DNA from 4 places in the Rahnella sp. CJA17(1/100) genome. Region 2 is predicted to be linked to each of the others. Evidence: predicted binding sites of a transcription regulator. Region 2 holds the regulator's gene; each other region holds the start of a gene.

Region 1 (3,153 bases), on a different contig from region 2:
CCGGCGCCGGTGACCTGAGTTACCGTTTTGCAGATAAACGAAAGGCCAGCAATGCTGGCCTTTTTTGTGCGTCTGATTTGATTCACAACTTACTGCGCCGCAGCGGCACCGGTTTGTTCTGCACCCACCAGCCCGACTTTCAGGTAACCGGCTTTACGCAAGTTATCCATCACGCTCATCAGCGTTTCGTAATCGACACTTTTGTCCGCGCGGAAGAAAATCGTACTCTGCTTGTTACCCTGAGTACGCTGATCCAGCATCGCGGTCATATTATCGCTGTTCACGGGCGTGTCGCCGAGGAACAGTTGCTTGTCAGCTTTCACCGACAGGAAGATCGGTTTCTCCGGACGCGGCTGCTGTTTTGCCGTCGAAGCCGGTAAATCCACCCGCACATCAACGGTGGCCAGCGGTGCCGCCACCATGAAGATGATCAGCAATACCAGCATGACGTCGATAAAAGGCGTGACGTTGATGTCATGCATTTCACCACTTTCGTCGATATCGTCGTTTAACCGAATAGCCATAATCTGTTCTTACCCTACGCGTAACTGACCTGTCTGACCGCGTGGCGCATTGCCTTCGCTGGCAGCCAGATCCAAATCACGGCCCTGTAACAGGATAATCTGCGCCGCCACATCGCCTACCTGATGACGGTAAGAGGTGATGGTACGGGCGAAAATGTTGTAGATGACCACCGCAGGGATGGCTGCAACCAGACCCACAGCCGTCGCCAGTAAGGCTTCGGCGATACCCGGTGCGACGACCGCCAGATTGGTAGTCTGCGTCTGTGCGATACCGATGAAGCTGTTCATGATGCCCCATACGGTACCGAACAGGCCGACGAAGGGAGAGATTGCCCCGATGGTCGCCAGAATACCGTTGCCACGCCCCATGTAACGACCCGCGGCGCTGACGCGGCGCTCAAGGCGAAAACCGGTACGCTCTTTAATGCCGTTGTTGTCAGTCGATCCGGCAGACAGTTCCAGCTCGTTCTGCGCATCGCGGATCATCTGCGCGCTGATGCTGCTGGCAGCGAAACTTTCAGCCTGCTCGGCGGCTTCGTCCAGCGTACGAACGGAGGACAACGCATCAAATTCACGGCGCATACGGCGTTTGCCAGTGAAGACTTCCGCACCCTTGCTGAATAACAATGCCCAGGTGACTACAGAAGCCAGCAGCAGACCGATCATGACGGTCTTCACCACCACATCAGCGTGATGGTACATGCCCATAACAGACAAATCGGTTGGGATCACGGGTGCCGTCTCTGCTGGCGCGGGTTGCATCACCGGAGCTGGCGTTGCGTCACCGGTCGCCGGTGCGTCAGCCGTTGCAGGTTGAGTTGCTGCAGAATTGACGGCTTGTCCCGCCGGCGTCGCAGGTGCAGCCATCGCGTTGCCGCTCAGACCAGCAACCAACATTAACGACATCAGTAATGAGGTCGCCTCTTTCATCTTATTGCGAGCCGTTTTCACGCGTCGCCTCCAGCCAGAATCAGTGTGTAGAAGGAATGAATAACGCCGAATGATATCAAAGAAAAAGGCCTAATTGATAGTCGTTCTCATTATTATTTACATTGTCCCGCCTGCCGCCCGACGTGTCATTGACAGATGACAAGGTTTTTCCTGTTTGTACAAAGGTTGAACAATTTAACCTCCGTCACACTTTCAAAAAAAATCACACAGTAAATCAATCATCTGAGCTTCATTACTCAAGTTAAAACAACGTTTTAAATATTAAGCAACAGCTTTTTACATTTGTTACGAGTTTGTGATAACGCTCAAATACCGCACAACAAAAAATAGGATAAAGTGCATTCACTGGCGAAGACCTCACACCGGCACGTCATGCATCCCTATCATTTAAAAGCTTATTCAGACATTTTTCAAAATGAACCGGCAACGCCTCTGCGCCCGTCCTGTTCGATACTTGTTCACATTTATCTTTCCCTTACCGAGTACCCTGGAGACAAACTGATGAAAATGCAAAAAGCACTTCTCAGCCTTTGCCTGAGTTCCGCGACCCTCTTATTTACGCATGGCGTATCAGCACAAACGCTGAAAGCCGCCGACGTGCATCCGCAAGGCTATCCCAACGTGGTCGCCGTCCAGCACATGGGCGAAAAACTGCAAAAGCAAACAGACGGACGCCTCGAAATTAAAACGTTTCCGGGCGGCGTGCTGGGAGATGAAAAGCAGGAAATTGAACAGGCGCAGCTCGGTGCGCTGGATATCATCCGTGTGTCGATGACGCCGGTTGCTTCGATTTTGCCAGAAATTAATGTCTTCACCCTGCCCTATATTTTCCGCGACGAAGACCATATGCACAAAGTGCTCGACGGTCAGATCGGTAAAGAAATCGGCGATAAAATCACCAACAACCCGAATTCGCGACTGGTTTTTCTCGGCTGGATGGATGGCGGGACGCGTAACCTGATCACCAAAAAACCGGTGGTGAAACCGGAAGATTTGCACGGCATGAAAATCCGCGTACAGGGCAGTCCGATTGCGCTGGCAACGCTGAAAGCGATGGGTGCCAATCCGGTGGCGATGGGCGTCAGTGAAGTGTTCAGCGGCATGCAGACCGGTGTCATCGACGGCACCGAAAACAACCCGCCAACCTTTGTCGCCCATAACTACCTGCCGGTAGTGAAAAACTACACCTACAGCCGCCATTTCATCATCCCGGAGCTGTTCCTGTATTCAAAAGTGAAGTGGGACAAACTGAAACCGGAAGACCAGCAGTTAATCCTCAAACTGGCGAAAGAAGCACAGGACGAACAGCGCGAACTGTGGAAAGCCTATAACGAGAAAGCCCTCGCCACGATGAAAGCGGGCGGCGTGAAATTCTATGAGATTGACCCCGCGACGTATGTCAAAGCCACGCAATCCGTGCGCGATGAATTCGGCAAAGACCATCAGGATCTGATGCAGCAAATCGCTGACGTGAAGTAAACCCTGACACCGGCAGCCTGCGGGCTGCTTCTTTCTGATCTTTCGCCGGGGGATTTATGGTTTCGAGTTATCACACCCTGATGGACATTCTTTACCGCTGCGCGATGTGGATCGCGGGCATCGCGTTGCTGCTGATGGTGGCGGTGATCCCGGTTGGGATCTTTGCCCGTTACGTGATGAACAGCGCCCTGTCGTGGCC
Region 2 (3,153 bases):
GATGATTTCCGCCAGAATGACAAGAAAACCGGCGTTTCTTATATTCATTCGCTCGGTGCGAAATATGATTTTAAAAATGACTTCGTACTGGAAGGCGCATTTGGCCAGGCTGAAAGTTATGTCGATCAGTATTTTGCTAAAGCCTCGTACAAAATGGATCTGCTGGGTAATCCGCTGACCACCAGCTATCAGTTCTATGGCGCAGAAGACCGCATCAGTGACAAGAATGATCCGAACAGTCTGTATGACGGTCTGGCATGGCTGCAGGCGCTGACTTTCGGCTATACCACCGGGCAGTTTAACTGGCGTCTGGAAGGGACGATGGTGAAAGCGGAAGGGAATCAGGGTTACTTCCTGCAACGTATGACCCCGACCTATTCCTCTTCAAACGGTCGTCTTGACGTGTGGTGGGATAACCGTTCTGACTTCAACGCCAACGGTGAGAAAGCCGTGTATGCCGGCGTGCTTTATGATCTGGCGAAATGGGATTTACCGGGCTTAGCGGTAGGTGGTTCGTACGTCTATGCGTGGGATGCCAAACCGAGCACCAACGCCGCTTACGACCAGAGCCAGCGCCTGAAAGAAAGCGCCTGGAGTCTGGATGCGCTGTACACCATTCAGGAAGGTCGCGCGAAAGGGACGTTGTTCAAACTGCATTACACCCAGTACGACAACCACTCTGATCTTCCTAGCTGGAGTGGCGGGTACGGCAACATATTCCAGGATGAAAAAGACGTGAAATTCATTGTCATCGCTCCATTCACTATTTTCTGAGGTCGTTATGTCGATGAATAAATTACTGATGATTGTGATGTCGTCCGTGCTTCTGGCTGGTTGTGCACCTACCGCCGATCAGGCACAAATATCCCAAACGCGGGAAGATTACCGTGCCTGTATCAATACGTCAGAAGGCAATCCGGACAAACTGGCATCCTGCGAGGTGTTACTGAATAAACTGAAACAGGAAAAAGCCCACCAGCAATTTGCAGAACAGGAGACGGTGCGCGTGGTGGATTACCAGCGATGTCTGACGGCGCGTAAAACTGGCGACGGTCAGGCATATGCTGCTGATTGCGGGAAAATATGGCAGGAAATAAAAACGAACAATTCACCTAAGCCGTGAATCTCAGCAGCGAAACATGCCCCGGCTTGCCGGGGTTTTTTATGCCTGCTATCCGGGCTCAATCTGCATCGATATCAGACATAAAAAAACCGCTTTTCAGCGGTTAATTTAGTCAAAGCCTGTGCAGATTACTGCGCAGGTTTATCGTTGTGCAAAGAGTCATCTTCGCGGCAATCGCCTGCTTCACAGTGACCGTACAAATACAGGCTGTGGTTGGTGAGCTTGATACCGTGTTTCTTAGCAATCTCACGCTGACGACCTTCAATATATTCGTCACGGAATTCGATCACACGACCGCAATCCAGACAGATCAGGTGGTCGTGGTGATGTTGCTGGGTCAGTTCGAATACGGACTTGCCGCCTTCGAAGTTATGACGGGTGACAATACCGGCGTCGTCAAACTGGTTCAGAACGCGGTAAACCGTCGCCAGGCCAATTTCTTCACCCATATCAATCAGTTGCTTGTAAAGATCTTCCGCACTAACGTGATGACCTTCCGGCGCTTGCAGCACTTCCAGGATTTTGAGGCGCGGAAGCGTGACTTTTAAGCCGGCTTTCTTCAGTGCGGTGTTGTTGTCAGTCATGCGGATTCAGTCCTGTTACTATGTGCTAATCAAGTTGAGGCATGCAGCCTGTGGCATCGGCGGCACAAAATTATTCGTTTAGTCTCTTCGTTTAACGCAATGTGCCAATTCTCGTCAACGACAGCCTGTTAATAAAGATCACAAATTGCCGGTCACATTTGGAATGCAACGACTTGATCAATAGAAAAAACAGAGGAACTCAGTGTACCTTGATACGACCGAAAGTTACAATTTTGTAGCAGTTAAATTGTTAATTTCAGTAATAGTTTGGCCCTTCAATTGTAGAATAAATCCTCAGGGCCAACAGGGTTTTTAGCCAATAATTTCAGAAAGGCTAAGTTCTTCTGTGATCTGTTTCACCCAGGCATCAACACGTTCGCTGGTCAGTTCGGGCTGACGATCTTCGTCAATTGCCAGTCCTATGAAGTGCTTATCATCCGCCAGGCCTTTAGATGCTTCAAAGTGGTAACCTTCGGTAGGCCAATGTCCGACAATCACTGCGCCGCGTGGCTCAATGATATCGCGCACGGTGCCCAGCGCATCGCAGAAATATTCGGCGTAGTCTTCCTGGTCACCGCAACCAAACAGTGCCACCAGCTTACCTTCGAAATCTATCTCTTCCAGCGTTGGGAAAAAGTCGTCCCAGTCACACTGCGCTTCACCGTAATACCAGGTTGGAATGCCGATAAGCAAAATATCGAATTTTTCCAGATCCTCTTTGCTGCTCTTCGCAATGTCATGCACCTCTGCAACATCTTTACCCAATTGCTTCTGGATCATTTTTGCGATGTTTTCGGTGTTACCTGTATCGGATCCAAAGAAGATACCTACAACGGCCATAAGATTACCTAACCTCTTGTTCTCAATGAAGTGCTCTGCAACGCAGGCAATAATAATGCAGATGATAGCAAACTCGTGCGGCGGAGAATATGCTTCTGCTCGCCTTCTTAACTGGGAAATAAGTTTATCGGGCAATATTTTTAAGTGTTATCGCCTTTGTGTGCTTTCACCCGCGGCGAATTAACCTCAGGCTTAATAAGGTCAAAAGCAAGTTTGAGAAATAAGTCGTCACAATACTAAATTTCGAGAACATTCCGCCGATAGATGATTCGGGAGCAATCTCAACATAATAAAGAAATCGATGCCCGGAGAGGTGTTCAAACATGTCCTGGGGCACTTGCCTGCTGGTTACCTGTCTTGATTCTCCGCATCCCCGTCAATCCTCAGGCCAGAAACAGACATGTTTCGAGAGAGGCATATCGTGCAGTTTTTAAAAAATATCACCATCAGGGCCGCTTTATTAACCATTCTTGGCATCTTTTGCGTCATGTGGGCAGGTGTTTCCCTTTACACCGTCACCTCACTGGACACACTGACCCAAAATACCAAAAATAGTACCGAGCTGGTCAACAATATGGCGCTGATCAATAAAGGAAATGATCAGTA
Region 3 (3,153 bases), on a different contig from region 2:
CTGATCACCAGCAATTGCGAAAACGAATGCCTGAACGGTTCGCCGGAAGGTAAAGAACCGGTGCCCGGTGGCATGTCGTGGGGTGTCGAGAATCTGACGCCGCAGCAGCGTTTCGTGAAGGCCGTGCTGGCGGGTGTCGATCAGTTTGGCGGCGTGACCGACTCACAGTTGCTGGTCAGCGCAGTGCATGAAAAGCAACTGACTGAACAGCGCCTGGATGAATCTGTTGTGCGTATTCTTGAGCAAAAATTCCAGACCGGACTGTTTGAAAATCCGTATGTCGATGTGCAGAAAGCCACCCAAACCGTCGGGCGCGCAGACTGGCAAAAAGAAGCCAATTCGGCGCAGGGACATTCACTGGTATTGCTGCAAAACACCGATGATGTGTTACCGCTGAAAAAAGGCAAAAAGATCTGGCTGTACGGCATAGCACCGCAGGCCGCGACGGCAGCCGGTTTTACCGTGGTGGATGCGCCGGAGAAAGCCGATATTGCGCTGATCCGCGCCCATGCCCCGTACGAGCAACCGCATAAAGCCTGGTTCTTTGGCAAGCGCCATCACGAAGGCTCACTGGCCTTTACCGGTGACAACGCGGATTATCAGGCGATCGTGAAAGCCAGCAAAGCAGTGCCGACAATCGTCACCGTTTATCTCGACCGTCCGGCGATCCTGACCAACGTGAAGGACAAGGCGAAAGTGATTATCGGCAATTTCGGTGTCAGCGATACCGTTTTGTTTACGCGCCTGACCAGCACCGAAGCCTATACCGGTAAGCTGCCGTTTGAACTGCCATCGTCTGAAGAAGCCGTGCTCAAACAACAGTCCGATATGCCACATGACAGCGAAAATCCGCTGTTTGATATTGGCTTTGGTCTGGCGCGTTAAGCCCTGTTAACCGGTGACCCGCGCCAGCACAAAACCGTCCCAGCCTTTGCTGCCGACGGTTTGCAGCGCGGTCGCTGATAAACGCGGTTCCTGTTCAATCATCTCAATAAAGCGACGCACACCCTGCACCCGGGCGTCGTCGCTGTGCGGATCCACCACCGCGCCGTCCCGCACCACATTATCGCCAATAATTAATGTCCCCGGTTTCGACAATTTCAGTGCCCATTCCAGATAAAGCGGATTGCTGGGTTTATCGGCATCAATAAAAATCAGGTCAAACGGCGCTTCCGCCGTGAGCGTGGGCAAGGTCTCTGACGCAGGCCCGGTGTGTAAGGTAATTTTATCCTGCAAACCGGCCAGCTCAATGTTGGTTTGTGCGATGCGCGCATGATGCGGATCGGCTTCCAGCGTCACGACTTTTCCGAGCGCCGGTAACGCCCGCGCCAGCCAGATAGTGCTGTAAGCGCCGAGCGTGCCGATTTCTAAGACTTTCTGTGCGCTGATGATTTGGGCGAACAGCGCCAGTAATTTTCCCTGATTGGGTGCTAAATCGTGTGCGGGTAAACCGGCCTGATGATTGTTTTTCAGTACCTGATCCAGAACCGGATCGCTGTCCACTAAATGACTCACCAGATAGTTGTCAACCGCTGCCCATTTCCTGCTGTATTCCTCCGGACTCCCCTGACCCATTTTCGCCTCCCGGCCGTGAATTTTACATAGAGAACATGATTAAAAAACTCACTATTAACCCTAATCACTTCCGGCCATTTTGCTCAGATTTTTATTGCCGCAATTAAAAAACCCTCGTTTTCATCAGGTTAAAAATGCGTCACTTCACATTTTTGGCGTAAAGTTCCCTTGAATTTGTAAAATAATAATGATAACAATTATCATTAAGTTTAACATCCGTCACGTTTCGGTTAAGTGACTGCCCTTCGCGCGTCACGCTTTTGTGCGGAACACATGTTGGCTTTTGGGTTTATTACACACGCATCAATTAATCACTCAATCATTATTGAGTTATTTATAGGGATTATGAATATGTTGTTGGCTTTCCCCCTCAAACGCTCGGTGCTCATGTGCGCGCTGGCAATGCCGGTTGCCTCAATGGCTGCTGAAGACACCGTCATTGTCAAAGCCGCGCCTGCGGATACCGCCGATGCTCCGACGCAGGGTTACAGCGCGAAAACCAGTAAAAGTGCGACCAAAACGGATCAGCCGCTGATCACCACCGGTCAGGCCGTTTCTGTTGTGACCCGTCAGCAAATGACTGACCAGAACGCCACCACGGTTAACGCTGCACTGAACTACACGCCGGGCGTCTTCACCAACTTTGCCGGCGGCGCAACGCGTTATGACACCATTTCCCTGCGCGGTTTCCACGGCGGTGACGTCAACAACACCTTCCTCGATGGCCTGCGTATTCTCAGCGATGGCGCGACCTACAACTCCATTCAGGTTGATCCGTGGTTCCTGGAACGTATTGATGTGGTGAAAGGACCGTCTTCTGCGCTTTACGGCCAGAGCATTCCCGGCGGTGTGGTAGTGGAATCCACCAAGCGCCCGCAGTTTGCTGAAGAAGGTCATTTCCAGCTTTCCGGTGGCACGCAAAATACCAAAGGTGGCGCGTTCGATTACACCAACGCCATCAACGATCAGCTGGCATTCCGTCTGACCGGGATGACCCGCAGCAGCGATACGCAGTACGATCACCAGCGTGAAGAGCGTTACGCGATTTCGCCACAGTTGCTGTGGACGCCGGATGAAAATACCTCGCTTTTACTGCGCGCGTATCTGCAAAAAGATCCGTCCGGTGGCTACCACGCCGCGGTTCCGGCTGACGGCAGCCTCTACGGGCAGAAACTGAGCCGGGGTTTCTTCGATGGCGAAAGCACCCGCAACCAGTTCAAACGCTGGGAGCAAATCTACAGCTACGAATTCCAGCACGCGTTTAACGACGTCTGGTCATTCCGCCAGAACGCCAACTACACCCATTCCAATACCGAACTGGATCAGGTGTATCAGGCGGGCTGGAATGCGGACCGTACCGAGATGAGCCGTTACTATTCCGGTGAAAAATCGTCTCTGGATACCTTCGCGATTGATAACCAGCTCGAAGCGGATTTCGCGACCGGCGAACTGGCACATAAAGTGGTGATCGGTTTCGATTACTCCCACTTTATCAATGACGTGAAATCTGACGGTGCCTACGCAGAAAACCTCAACCCGTATACCGGTGTGGGCGGTGATGCTCTGGATTATTACAGC
Region 4 (3,153 bases), on a different contig from region 2:
CGACGTGTGGTTGGATGCGCGACAGTCAGATCGCCCCGCGCAATCGCCTCCGCCGTTTTCAGCGTATCGCGCAGCGGCTGGGCAATCTGGCGGGTGATTCGCCATGCAATGATAATCCCCACCAGCATTACGATCAGCGTAATCACCATCATGATCATCTGTGCATTAGTGATGTCTTTATGCGTGTTATCCAGTTCATTTTTGAATATTTTTGCGACCAGTGTGTTCATCTCAGCGGCTTTTACTGTCAGCAGCTGCGAGTTCTTTTGTTCATCTTCGTAAGCCGGCATGTAGGCCATAACGTGATCTTTATAGGTCGCCAGCGCACTCATCAGCGGGGCGAGTGTGGCCTGCTGATCCGGCAACAGTAATGCGTTCAGCTTTTTAGCATTGGCCTGCGTATCATCAATTGACTTTAACAGCCTGGCTTCCGATTCCTTGTTGATGTTGAGCAACAGGCCGCGCACGTCATAACGCACGTTGATCAGTTTTTGAATGACTTCGGCCAGTGAAAGACGAATGGAAGGATCGGCATCTTCCACACGCAGCTGATCTTGTAAACGTTTCACAACGGCTTCGGTTTCGGAAAGATTCCAACTGGCGCGTACCGCATCTTTGCGGTCGACGGCTTCTTTAAACGCGGCTTGTGCCTGCTGATATTCATGAATTTTTACCGGCACCTGCTCCAGTTCTGCCTGGCCAGCGGCATCCCATTTCAGCTTGTCTTTCGACTGCTCAATCAGTTGCGACAGCGCGTCAATGTTGTCCTGATTTTTTTTGAGATACGCCGGATTGTAATTGAGCTGATAAAGCGTACGGCTGAGGCGGGCATCATTGAGTAATGCGTTCATCTGATTACTGAAATCGACTTTTTCCGCACGCTGACTGATGTCGTTAAATTTAATCATTCCCGCAGTGGTAATGACGGCCGCGATCAAAAGCACCAGGCCGAAACCCAGACCCAGTTTGGTGCCGACCTTGAGATTGTTCATCCACTGCGAAAGACCCGATCCGTTACTCATAATCATTCTCCGTCAAACATCCCTTTTAAATAGACATGCGTTTTTGTGACGCCTTTGTGAACAATCTATCGGTAGGTTGTTTAATAAACTTTATAGGATCTGTGGCGTATTTTTGATTAATGCGAGCGGGGTCTAATAATGGCGGGAAACGGAAGAATAATTCGCTGTAAAACAGTGATCATGCATACAAATTCAGGACATAAAAAAGGCGGGTCACTGACCCGCCATTGGCGAAAACATCATCATGCCCGCGAAGGGCGGCGGTGCGAAATTACTTCGCTTCAGCCAGACGTTTTGCTGCTTCGTCCCAGTTTACAACAGCCCAGAAGGCTTTGATGTAGTCAGGGCGTTTGTTCTGATATTTCAGGTAGTAAGCGTGTTCCCACACGTCCAGGCCCAGCAGCGGGTAACCGGAAGCGCCGGAAATGGCTTCGCCCATCAGCGGGCTGTCCTGGTTAGCAGTAGAAACAACCGCCAGTTTGCCGTCTTTCAGTACCAGCCATGCCCAGCCTGAACCGAAACGAGTGGTCGCTGCTTTCTCAAAAGTTTCTTTGAAAGCGTCAACGCTGCCGAAATCGCGTTCGATCGCAGATTTCAGTTCGCCCTGCAGGGTGGTGCCAGTTTTCAGGCCTTTCCAGAACAGGCTGTGGTTAGCGTGGCCGCCTGCGTTGTTACGCAGTGCAACTTTCTTGTCTGCAGGAACCTGATCCAGTTTGGTGATCAGTTCTTCAACCGGCAGTGCAGCCAGTTCCGGCAAGCTTTCCAGCGCAGCGTTAGCGTTGTTCACGTAAGCCTGGTGATGTTTAGTGTGATGGATTTCCATCGTTTCTTTGTCGAAATGCGGTTCGAGTGCGTCGTATGCGTAAGGCAGTGATGGCAGTGAATAACTCATGTTCATCGTCTCCATAGTGTAGGGCGGCACCGTCATTGTGAGCACCGCGTAATCAGTCGGATCATTATAGTTAATTAAATGATATTGAAAATGATTATCTATGCTCCATGCTTTGTGCGGGTACTCGTAAGCGCCTGTTATACGGGGCTTAGAACCAGATAACCGCAAACAATCCTAAATTGTCTAAAGGCACGCGGTGCTTAGAGAGAGTTAACGTAACCGTTGCGGATGTGTATACACCGTTGCCCGTCCCGGTTTACTGAAACCGACCAGCGTCAGATTGCATTTTTCGGCAACGTCGACTGCGAGCGTGGTGGCGGCGGAGACGGCAAACAGGATTTCGATGCCGCACATCGCGGCTTTCTGCACCATTTCATAGCTGGCGCGGCTTGATACCAGCGCGGCGCCGGATATCCAGTCGCTTTGTCTGGCTCGCATACCGAGCATTTTATCGAGCGCTACATGACGGCCCACATCTTCGCAGCCACCCAGTAATTCACCCTGCGATGTGATCCACGCGGCGGCGTGGGTACAGCCGGTGAGCTGGCCGATTTCCTGCACGGATTTCAGCTGGTGCAGCGCGTTGTCCAGATTCGCCAGATCAAAGGTTTGACTGAACGGCAGCGGCGCGAGCGGGCGGAATAAATCGCCTAACTGTTCGATGCCGCAGACGCCGCAACCGGTGCGGCCTGCCATGGCACGGCGGCGTTCTTTCAGCCCGGCGAAACGGCGGCTCGATAATTCGATGTTAACCTCAATCCCGTTACAGTTTGGTGTCACCTCCATCCCGTAAATATCACTGACCGATTCAATAATCCCTTCTGACAGCGAAAAGCCCAGCGCAAAGGCCTGCAGATCTTTCGGTGAAGCCATCATGACCACATGCGAAATGCCGTTATAAACCAGCGCAACGGGCACTTCCTGAGCAATCCAGTCATCTTCCGGCTCATTGAGATGTGCGCGCTGCATCACCGTTTTTTGGCTGGCTCCGATGATCTGAGTCACTTTTTTGTCATCTTTTTCGCCCAGTTCGTTTACTTGATGGACATCCATTAGCAATAACCTTATAAACATTCCGGCTACATAAGCCGCACAAAAACTATGGGTACTTAGCTTTAATTTTAACGCTTCCGCATCAGCCGCGGAAAGCGCCAATTTGAAAAGCAATGTGTTAACAGATGATGGGAAGGAGTCTTTCATGCAAGTCAGCAGAAGACAATTATTCAAAATATGTGCGGG

What was found. Region 2 encodes Fur, which represses iron uptake genes when iron is present. Its sites were predicted from a motif close to ATAATAATGAGAACNACTATCAA; they were not measured.
Region 1: exbB (tol-pal system-associated acyl-CoA thioesterase) is a predicted target of Fur. The motif match lies at 1,549-1,571, and genes of this name have one in related genera.
Region 3: AACU55_RS11130 (TonB-dependent siderophore receptor) is a predicted target of Fur. The motif match lies at 1,757-1,779, and genes of this name have one in related genera.
Region 4: sodA (superoxide dismutase [Mn]) is a predicted target of Fur. The motif match lies at 1,993-2,015, and genes of this name have one in related genera.

Annotation. Positions count from the first base shown of each region.
Region 1 covers NZ_CAWOJA010000093.1:90,707-93,859, forward strand. The annotation lists gene garD (galactarate dehydratase) at 1-18, shown strand, start outside; gene exbD (TonB system transport protein ExbD) at 90-524, opposite strand; gene exbB (tol-pal system-associated acyl-CoA thioesterase) at 534-1,454, opposite strand; gene AACU55_RS25100 (TRAP transporter substrate-binding protein) at 1,977-2,954, shown strand; gene AACU55_RS25105 (TRAP transporter small permease) at 3,011-3,153, shown strand, end outside.
Region 2 covers NZ_CAWOJA010000044.1:19,832-22,984, forward strand. The annotation lists gene chiP (chitoporin ChiP) at 1-774, shown strand, start outside; gene chiQ (ChiQ/YbfN family lipoprotein) at 788-1,123, shown strand; gene fur (ferric iron uptake transcriptional regulator) at 1,252-1,707, opposite strand; gene fldA (flavodoxin FldA) at 2,020-2,547, opposite strand; gene AACU55_RS16925 (methyl-accepting chemotaxis protein) at 2,969-3,153, shown strand, end outside.
Region 3 covers NZ_CAWOJA010000020.1:23,520-26,672, reverse strand. The annotation lists gene AACU55_RS11140 (glycoside hydrolase family 3 protein) at 1-885, shown strand, start outside; gene AACU55_RS11135 (O-methyltransferase) at 892-1,575, opposite strand; gene AACU55_RS11130 (TonB-dependent siderophore receptor) at 1,927-3,153, shown strand, end outside.
Region 4 covers NZ_CAWOJA010000001.1:91,895-95,047, forward strand. The annotation lists gene AACU55_RS00430 (methyl-accepting chemotaxis protein) at 1-1,022, opposite strand, end outside; gene sodA (superoxide dismutase [Mn]) at 1,294-1,914, opposite strand; gene fdhD (formate dehydrogenase accessory sulfurtransferase FdhD) at 2,125-2,967, opposite strand; gene fdnG (formate dehydrogenase-N subunit alpha) at 3,113-3,153, shown strand, end outside.